2 regions of the Kribbella sp. DT2 genome follow, and region 1 is predicted to be linked to the other one. Evidence: riboswitches for the same ligand, from Rfam matches in the RefSeq annotation. Region 1 holds a riboswitch; the other holds the start of a gene.

Region 1 (4,409 bases):
CGGGTTGAACGACGGGCTCGCGTTCCCGCTGGTCTACCTGGCGATCTTCGCCGCGACCAAGGGAGCGCTCGGGGACTGGGCGCTGGAGTGGATCGCCTGGGACCTGATCGGCAAGACCGTGATCGGGGTCGCGATCGGTGCCGCCGCGGGATGGTTGCTCGGGCGGATGGCGTTCTCGGCGCCCTCACCGAGCTTCCGGCTGGCGGACTCGCGGGAGCCCGTCCTGGCGCTGGCGATGACGCTCGGGGTCTACGGCCTCGCGGAAGTGCTGCACGGGTACGGCTTCCTCGCCGTCTTCGTCGCCGCGCTGACCCTGCGCAACGAGGAGCGCGGGCACGACTTCCACGAGGACCTGCACGGGTTCCTCGAGCAGCTCGAGCACATCTTCACCTGGGGGATCCTGATGCTGCTCGGCGTCGCGGTGACCGGCGGGTTGCTCGAGCCGCTCGACCTCACCGGCGTCGCGCTCGGTGTCCTCCTGATCGTCGTCATCCGCCCGCTGACCGCCTGGATCAGCCTGCGCAAGACCCCGCTGCGTCGCTCCGAGCGCTGGGTCACCGCGTCGTTCGGCGTCCGAGGGGTCGGTTCGATCTTCTACCTCGCGTACGCCGGGTCGGACTTCGCCGACGACCTGCCCTGGCTGTGGGCGACCGTCGGCTTCACCGTCGTGCTCAGCGTGGTTGTACACGGCATCGCGGCGACTCCGCTGATGCGAATGCTCGAACGCCGCCGCGGGGCCTGACCTCTCGACGAGTGCGCGCCACCCGCCCGCGCACCTTCGGCGCCGGCCCGTACGACGGAACGCGGCGCGCCCGAGCCGGCGGCTCGGCCCCGTGCCGGACGGCGGACGCGGCGTGGATCCCGGCCAGAAAGTCCTTCAGCTTCTCGATCATGATTCCATCCTCCGAGCCTGAGCGCGTCCGCAGAAGTGGCGTAGAAGACGCTTACCGCTAAGATTTCGACATGGCTTCGAGAACCGTCTCCGTGCTCGCGTACGACGGCATGACCGCGTTCGAGGCGGGCATCGTGATCGAGGTGTTCGGCCTGGTCTGGCCCGACATCGACGAGCCCTGGTACGACCTGAAGATCTGCACCGAGGCCCCGGATCCGGTCCGTGTGATCGGTGGCGCGACGCTCTCCACGCCGTACGGGCTGGACGAGTTCGCCGCCGCGGACACCGTCGTCGTGCCGAGCATCAAGGATCCGGGCGAGACCATCTCTCCGCAGCTCATCGAGGCCCTCCAGCGCGCACACGCGCGAGGAGCCCGGATGGTTTCGATCTGCTCCGGCGCCTTCGCGCTGGCCGCCGCCGGACTGCTCGACGGTCGCCGCGCGACCACGCACTGGCGGTACGCCGGCCAGTTGAGCGAGCGCTACCCCGCGATCGATGTCGACCCCGAGCCGCTCTACACCGATGAGGGCGACGTCCTGACCAGCGCCGGCTGCGCGGCCGGTCTCGACCTCGCGCTGCACCTGGTCCGCAAGGACCTCGGCGCCGCCGTCGCGAACGCCGTCGCCCGGCGGCTGGTGATCCAGCCCTACCGGTCGGGCGGGCAGGCGCAGTACATCGAGTCCCCGATGCCGCCCGACCCGGTCGACGCCCCGGTCGCGCGCAGTCTCGGCTGGGCGCTGGAGCACCTGGCCGAGCCGATCGGCGTACCGGATCTGGCCCGCGAGGCCGGGCTGTCCCCGCGGACGTACCTGCGGCACTTCACCCGCGAGACCGGTACGACGCCCGCGAAGTGGCTGATCGCCCAGCGGATCCAGGCGGCGCTGGCGATGCTGGAAGCCGGCGACGCGCCGGTCGAGGAGATCGCCGTCGCGGCCGGGTTCGCGACGCCGGTGACGTTCCGGCACCACTTCGGCAGGACGATGCAGACGTCGCCGTCGGCGTACCGGCGGACCTTCCGCGCCCGCCGTACGGGGTGACTGCGGGGGCCTGCAAGTCGAGCTCGGAGGGTCGTGCCAGGCTGAGATCCGACGTCTCGCATGGTGGGATCACAAGACACAATATGGACCCGATTGGGTAACCTCGAACCTGCTCATCCAGAGGGACTGAGGGAAACGGCCCGTTGAAGTCCCGGCAACCCTCCCCGTGGAGGCCCCGTCCTGGGGTGCTCGCGGTGGACCGGTGCCAAATCCGTCCCACGCCGAGATCCGGCGCCCGGGGAAGATGAGGAGGAACCTCTCCATGAGCCAGACCACCGCCGCCACGCCCCACACCATCCGTGAAGGGGCCTTCGGCAACGGTACGCACCTCAGCTGCCGGGCCTGTGGCGCGAAGTCGCCGCTCGGTCCGTTCTACGCCTGTATGGAGTGCTTCGGTCCTCTCGAGGTCGGGTACGAGTTCCCGACGATCACTCGTGAGCAGATCGAGGCCGGTCCCAAGAACATCTGGCGCTACCAGCCGCTGCTGCCCGTCCCCGTCGACGTGGCCAGCTACCCGAACACCGAGCCCGGCTACACCCGGCTGATCGACGCCGGAAACCTGGCCCGCGAGCTGGGCCTGCGCAAGCTCTGGGTGAAGGACGACTCGGGCAACCCCACGCACTCCTTCAAGGACCGTGTGGTCGCGAGTGCCCTGAGCGCCACCCGTGAGCTGGGCATGAAGGTCTTCGCCTGCCCCTCCACCGGCAACCTGGCCAACGCCGTCGCCGCGGCCGCCGCCCGGGCCGGGATCCGCTCCGTCGTCTTCATCCCCAAGGACCTCGAGCGTCCCAAGATCATCACCACCGCCGTGTACGGCGGCACGCTGGTCGCCGTCGAGGGCAACTACGACGACGTGAACAAGCTCGCCTCCGAGATCGCCGGCGAGGAGGAGGGCTGGGCGTTCGTCAACGTGAACGTGCGGCCGTACTACTCCGAGGGCTCGAAGACCCTGGCCTTCGAGATCGCCGAGCAGCTCGGCTGGCGGATCCCGCAGCAGGTCGTGATCCCGGTCGCGTCCGGTTCGCAGCTGACCAAGATCGACAAGGGCTTCACCGAGCTCGGCAAGCTGGGCCTGGTCGACGCGACCGACTACAAGATCTACGGCGCCCAGGCGACCGGGTGCTCACCCGTCGCGCAGGCGTTCCGCGACGGCCACGACGTGGTCAAGCCGGTCAAGCCGGACACCATCGCGAAGTCGCTGGCGATCGGCAACCCGGCCGACGGGCCGTACGTGCTCGACGTCGCCCGGCGTACCGGTGGTGTGATCGAGGACGTCAGCGACGAAGAGGTCATCGAGGGCATCCAGCTGCTGGCCCGGACCGAGGGCATCTTCACCGAGACCGCGGGCGGGGTGACCGTCGCGACGCTGAAGAAGCTGATCGCGACCGGCCAGCTCGACCCCGAGGCCGAGACGGTGATCATCAACTCCGGCGACGGGCTGAAGACGCTCGACGCGGTGGCCGACCGGGTCGGCCCGAAGGTGACCATCCCCGCGTCGTACGACGCCTTCGTGAAGGCAGGTCTGCAGTGAGCGTCAGTGTCCGCGTCCCGACCATCCTGCGCCCCTACACCCAGGGCGCGTCCGAGGTCTCCGTCGAAGGCTCGACCCTGAGCGAGGTGCTCGAGTCGCTCGACTCGTCGTACCCGGGCATCAAGAGCCGGGTCCTGGACGACTCGGGCGAGCTGCGCCGCTTCGTCAACGTGTACGTCGACAACGACGACGTCCGCTTCTCCGAGGGCCTGCAGACGGCGATCAAGGACGGCGGGCAGGTCTCGATCATCCCGGCCGTCGCCGGCGGCTGCTGAACCTTCTTCTCCGCTGAAGCACCCCTCGATCCGAGGGGTGCTTCGGTGTTTCTAGGCCGGCGGCCGCGCCTGGAACGCCTGCTTGACGTCATCGCGGAACCCGCACGCGCGGTAGAACGCGTGCGTGGACTCACGCTTCGAGCCGGTCATCAGCATCGCCTTGTAGCACCCGGCGTCCCACGCTGCTTGCAGCGTGCCGGCCATGATCTCCTGGCCCAGTCCAGTGCCGCGGTGCTGCTCGTCCACCACCACGTTCTCGATCACGGCGTACGGTCTGCTGCCGCGGGTGAGGTTGGGGACGAGGTTCAGGTACGTCGTGGCGACGACCGCGCCGTCCCTCTCGAGCACGTACAGGCGGAACGACTCCGAGGCGATGATCGTGTCGAAGCCCGAGCGGTCGGTCAGGAGCGGCTCTTCCGGGTGCAGTTGCTGGTAGAGCCTGGCGATCGCGTCGAAGTCGTCCTCCCGCGCCTCACGAAACATGGCGGAGCTCCAGCCCGAGGATCTCGTGCGTGGATGGTTGGCCGGTGAGGACGAGTGCGGTGAGTCGGTCGGCCGGGCCCTCCTCGAACCAGACCTCTCCGCCGGGCAGCGGGAGCTTGACGTCGTACGGCGTGAGCCCGGTCAGCTCGCCGAGCCAGCGCGCGGCCTCTTGTGGGTCAGGTGTCTCGATG
Region 2 (4,409 bases), on a different contig from region 1:
GCTGGTCCCGGCGGGTGCGTCGTACACGCCGCCCTCTGTGGTGGTCGAGCGGCGGGTCGAGCCCGGCCGTTCGGTGCCCTACTACGTGATCAGCCGCAGTGACCTGCCCTTGGATGCGCCGCGGCCCACGCTGCAGTGGGGGTACGGCGGCTTCCGCATCCCGGTCTTCGCCGACTACCGGCCGGGCTGGCCCGCGTGGCTGGCTGCTGGGGGAGTGCTCGTGGTCACCAACCTGCGGGGCGGTGGCGAGTTCGGCAGCGAGTGGCACGACGCCGGGCGGCTGGCGAACAAGCAGAACGTCTTCGACGACTTCATCGCGGTCGCCGAGCACCTGGTTGCTGACGGCGTGACCACACCGGCGCAGCTGGCGATCCACGGCCGCAGCAACGGTGGCCTGCTGGTCGGAGCGGTGATGGCGCAGCGGCCTGACCTCTTCGCTGTCGCACTGCCTGGCGTCGGCGTACTGGACATGCTGCGGTTCCACCTCTTCACCGTGGGAGCAGGCTGGGCGTCGGACTACGGTCTGCCCGACGACCCGGCCCAGTTCGAGGACCTGCTGGCCTACTCACCACTGCACAACCTGCACGACGGTACGGCGTACCCGGCGACGCTCGTGGTCACCGGTGACCACGACGACCGGGTGGTGCCGCTGCACAGCCACAAGTTCATCGCCGCGCTGCAGCACGCGCAGGCGGGGGACGCTCCGGTGCTGAGCAGGATCGAGGTCGACACCGGCCACGGGTTCGGGAAACCCGCCGCCATGGTCGCCTCCGAGTGGGCCGACCTGCTGGCGTTCGCCGCTCACCACACAGGTCTTTCGCCGGAGCTGTAGCACTCACCAACCCGTTGGCTGGGTCGCCTTGGACGGCCTCGCCGAGCGGTGGGTCGGCCTTCGTCGGCGGGTTGGTGAGTGGTGGAGGTTCACCAGATCCGGGGAGCCTCGAGGTCGCGCGGGTCGTCGGCCGGCTGGCAGCCGTGGGCCGACTCCTCGTACTGGTGCTTCGAGCCCTGCGTGGCCAGCGTGCGGACCGCGTTGACGAGGCGGTCGACGTGCTCGCGGGTCGTGCCGAGGCCGAGGCTCGCCCGGACCGCCGTAGCGTGCTCGGGGGAGTCCTGCAGCAGGTGGCCGACCAGCGGGTGCGCGCAGAACTTGCCGTCGCGGACGCCGATGCCGTACTCGGCCGAGAGCGCCGCGCTCGTGAGGGTGGAGCTGATCCCGGCAACGGTGAAGCAGACAGTGCCGACGCGGTCGGCGTCCGCACCGAAGATGTCGTACGTCGTGACGCCGTCGATCTGGGCCAGGCCGGTGCGGAGCCGGGCGAGCAGGCTGCGCTCGTGCTGCTCGATCGCCTCACGGTGCCGGCTGATCGCGGCGCACGCGGCGGCCAGGGCGATCGCGCCGATGACGTTGGGGGAGCCGCCCTCGTGGCGGGCCGGGCCCTCGTTCCAGACGGTGGCGTCGGCGGTGACGGAGGAGGTCGCGCCACCGCCGTAAAGGTAGGGGGCGGCGGCGTTGAGCCAGTCGGCCCGGCCGATCAGCGCGCCGGCGCCGTACGGGGCGTAGAGCTTGTGGCCGGACAGGGCGACCCAGTCGACGTCCAGCTGCTCGATGTTCACCTCACGGTGCGGGGCGAGCTGGGCGGCGTCCAGACAGATCCGGGCGCCGTGGGCGCGGGCCACGGCGGTCAGCTCGGCGATCGGGAAGATCTCACCGGTCACGTTGCTCGCGCCGGTCACGACGACCAGCCGCGGGCCCTCCGGCGCCTGGCGGAGCGCGTCGGCGACAGCGGTGACCGCACCGGTGCTGCTCGTCGGGGCCGCGAGGCGGATGGTCCGCTCGGCCGGCCAGGGGAGCAGGGCCGCGTGGTGCTCGGACTCGAAGACGATCACGGTCGCGTCGGCGGGCAGCGCCTTGGCGAGCAGGTTGAGCGCGTCGGTGGTCTGCCGGGTGAAGACCACCTGGTCGTCCTCGCGGGCGCCGACGAACGAGTGCACCTCGGCGCGGGCCCGCTCGTACCACTGGGTGGTGATCCGGGAGGCGTACCCGTTGCCGCGGTGCACCGACGCGTACGACGGCAGCGCGGCCTCGACGGCACGGCGTACCGACTCCAGGCACGGGGCGCTGGCGCCGTGGTCGAAGTTCGCGTAGTCGGTGACCCGGCCGTCGGCCAGCGGGACCAGGAGGTCGGCGCCGACGGTGGCGGGGATGCTGCCGGTGGTGAGCCGGGTGACAGCGGCCCGCTGGGCGGTGCTGGTGGCCGGCTCGAGGATGGAGAGGATCGACATGTTGCTGCTCCCGGAAGTCCGCACTTGCCGAACGGGGTGTCCGCACGGCCTGGTCCTCACCCGGGGCACCCCACCGCGGTGGAGGGTTGCCGTCCAGCTAGCCGGGGCTTGTCGCTGGCTCTCATGACCTGCCCACGACGGTAAGCAACGGACCGGTGGATGCGCTAGCAGCTATCTCGCTGTTTGAGATTCCGTGCCACCTGCTGAGACGAGCTTGATGAGGTGCGCTCAGGACGGGCGGATCTGATCGGCGAGTCCGCCCGGCACTGCGGGCACGCGACCTGGCGCGCGAGCACCTGGACGGGGTCACGGGGCTTGATCGGGCGGGGCCGGGCGCTGATCGGTGGGAGCGGGCGCCCCTCGCTGACCGGCCCGGTCGGTTGCTTTGAGCCCCTAAGCACCTACGCTGCGGCGGTGCCCTTCCCGCTGGCCCACCCGGCCGCCGTCCTCCCGCTGCTGCGGCGTCCCTTCGTGGCCTCGGCCCTGGTGGCCGGGGCGCTCGCGCCCGACCTGCTCTACATCGGCCCGCTCTACACGCTCGCGACCCGCTACATCCACGGGAACTTCACGCTGACCCTCACGCACGAGCTCAGCTCGGCGTTCTGGCTGGACCCGCTGCTGGCGCTCCTTGCCCTGCTGGTCTACCAGCTGATCCTGAAGCGCCCCCTGATCGCCCTGGCCCCGCCGTCCCTGGCCGGCCGCCTCCCTGCCGGTGAACGCCCCAGCCTCCTGTGGATCGTCATCTCGGTCTTCGTAGGAGGCCTGACGCACGTGGCGTGGGACTCCTTCACCCACGGGGACGGCTACCTGGTCCAGCACTGGTCGTTCCTGAGCTCGGCGATCACTCCGGCGTGGGACGTCAACCGGGTCCTCCAGTACGTCAGCAGCATCGGCGGCGTACTCGCCATCGCCGTCTACCTCTACTTCTGGTGGCGCCGCACGACCGCTGAGCCAGTCACTGGCGGCTTGAGCACGGGCATCCGGTACGGCGTACTCGCAGCTGCCTGCCTACTGGCGTTGGCCTTCGCCGTCATCACGGTATGTCGTGCTGCCGCCGATTCCGACGAGCTGGTCGGTGAGGCCGTCGTACGGTTTGCGCTCACCGGTCTGGCCTCGGGCGCTGTCGCGGCGCTGGCCATCTACGTGCTCGTCTGGCAGGCGCTCCGGCTTCGCCGTACCTGATCAGGTCCGGGCGCCGAGCAGTTGCACCTTGTCCCGGCCGTAGCGGTCCCTCGGCAGTGCCATCTCGCACGTCCCCGTACCGATGCTGCAGCGGATGATGCCGACCGCGGTGTCCTCGCCGGAGTCGACCACCATCAGCAGGTGGTTGTCGTCCTCGGCCACGGCCATCACGAACTGGGCGCCGACCCACTGCCGCCGTACCTGCCCGGTGGTCGCGTCCAGCGCCGCGGTGAAGGCTTCGGCCCCACCGTCGCGGAAGCCTTCGCTCGCCACCACGGTCCGGTCGTCCGGCGTGAACCCGTCCAGCGAGTACTTGCACGTCAGGAATCTCCGCTTGCCACTCTCGAGCTCGGTGACCGCGCTGCAGAACGTCTGGGCCGCACCACTGACGAAGTCGGCCGCCGCGGTGCCTGCGGTGTTGAGCCCCTCGAACCCGTGGACGGTCTTCACCGCTGTCACCTGGCCGGACCTGGAGTCCCAGCGGTAGTAGGTCTCCGGCGCCGGGTACCCCTTGCCCTCGGCACTGAAGTAGACGAGGTCCCCGCGGACAGCCAGCACCGCGGTGCGCCCGTACTCGGGTCGCTTCAGCGACCGCTGGACCAGCTCGGTGTCCCGTGAGTCGACCCAGTAGACCGCGCTCTGGCCGGCCACGGCGTACGCGGCGAGGTCCTCCTCGGCCGATGCCACCAAGTTGGTCACGCCGGCCACTCGACCAGGGCTGAACGCCTCGGCGTACGGCTCGACCCGCCTGAGCTCGCTCGTCACGTCCCCGGTGGAGAGGACCGCGAGCAGTCCGCCGCCGAAGCGCACGACCTGCTCGATCGGCTGCTTGCCCGGCACCGTCGCGACGGGTCCTGTCCCTCCGCGGACGACCCGGTCGACCATGAAGGCCATCTGCGGGAGCTGGCCTTGGGGGAGCTTGGCGAGGTCGACCTTCACCT

Evidence for each region. A riboswitch is a leader RNA that binds a small molecule or an ion and turns the genes downstream of it on or off. The one in region 1 is predicted to bind S-adenosylmethionine.
Region 2: it holds a riboswitch for S-adenosylmethionine, as region 1 does, so the genes downstream of both, ACLQ2O_RS32820 (aminotransferase class V-fold PLP-dependent enzyme) here and thrC (threonine synthase) in region 1, are expected to answer to the same signal.

The regions. Positions count from the first base shown of each region.
Region 1 is NZ_JBNCLH010000008.1:136,213-140,621, forward strand. It holds gene ACLQ2O_RS30650 (cation:proton antiporter) at 1-742, shown strand, start outside; gene ACLQ2O_RS30655 (helix-turn-helix domain-containing protein) at 964-1,929, shown strand; SAM riboswitch class I at 2,040-2,180, shown strand; gene thrC (threonine synthase) at 2,192-3,460, shown strand; gene ACLQ2O_RS30665 (ubiquitin-like small modifier protein 1) at 3,457-3,735, shown strand; gene ACLQ2O_RS30670 (GNAT family N-acetyltransferase) at 3,787-4,218, opposite strand; gene ACLQ2O_RS30675 (VOC family protein) at 4,208-4,409, opposite strand, start outside.
Region 2 is NZ_JBNCLH010000009.1:126,258-130,666, forward strand. It holds gene ACLQ2O_RS32815 (prolyl oligopeptidase family serine peptidase) at 1-832, shown strand, start outside; gene ACLQ2O_RS32820 (aminotransferase class V-fold PLP-dependent enzyme) at 922-2,286, opposite strand; SAM riboswitch class IV at 2,302-2,415, opposite strand; gene ACLQ2O_RS32825 (DUF4184 family protein) at 2,701-3,468, shown strand; gene ACLQ2O_RS32830 (hypothetical protein) at 3,469-4,409, opposite strand, start outside.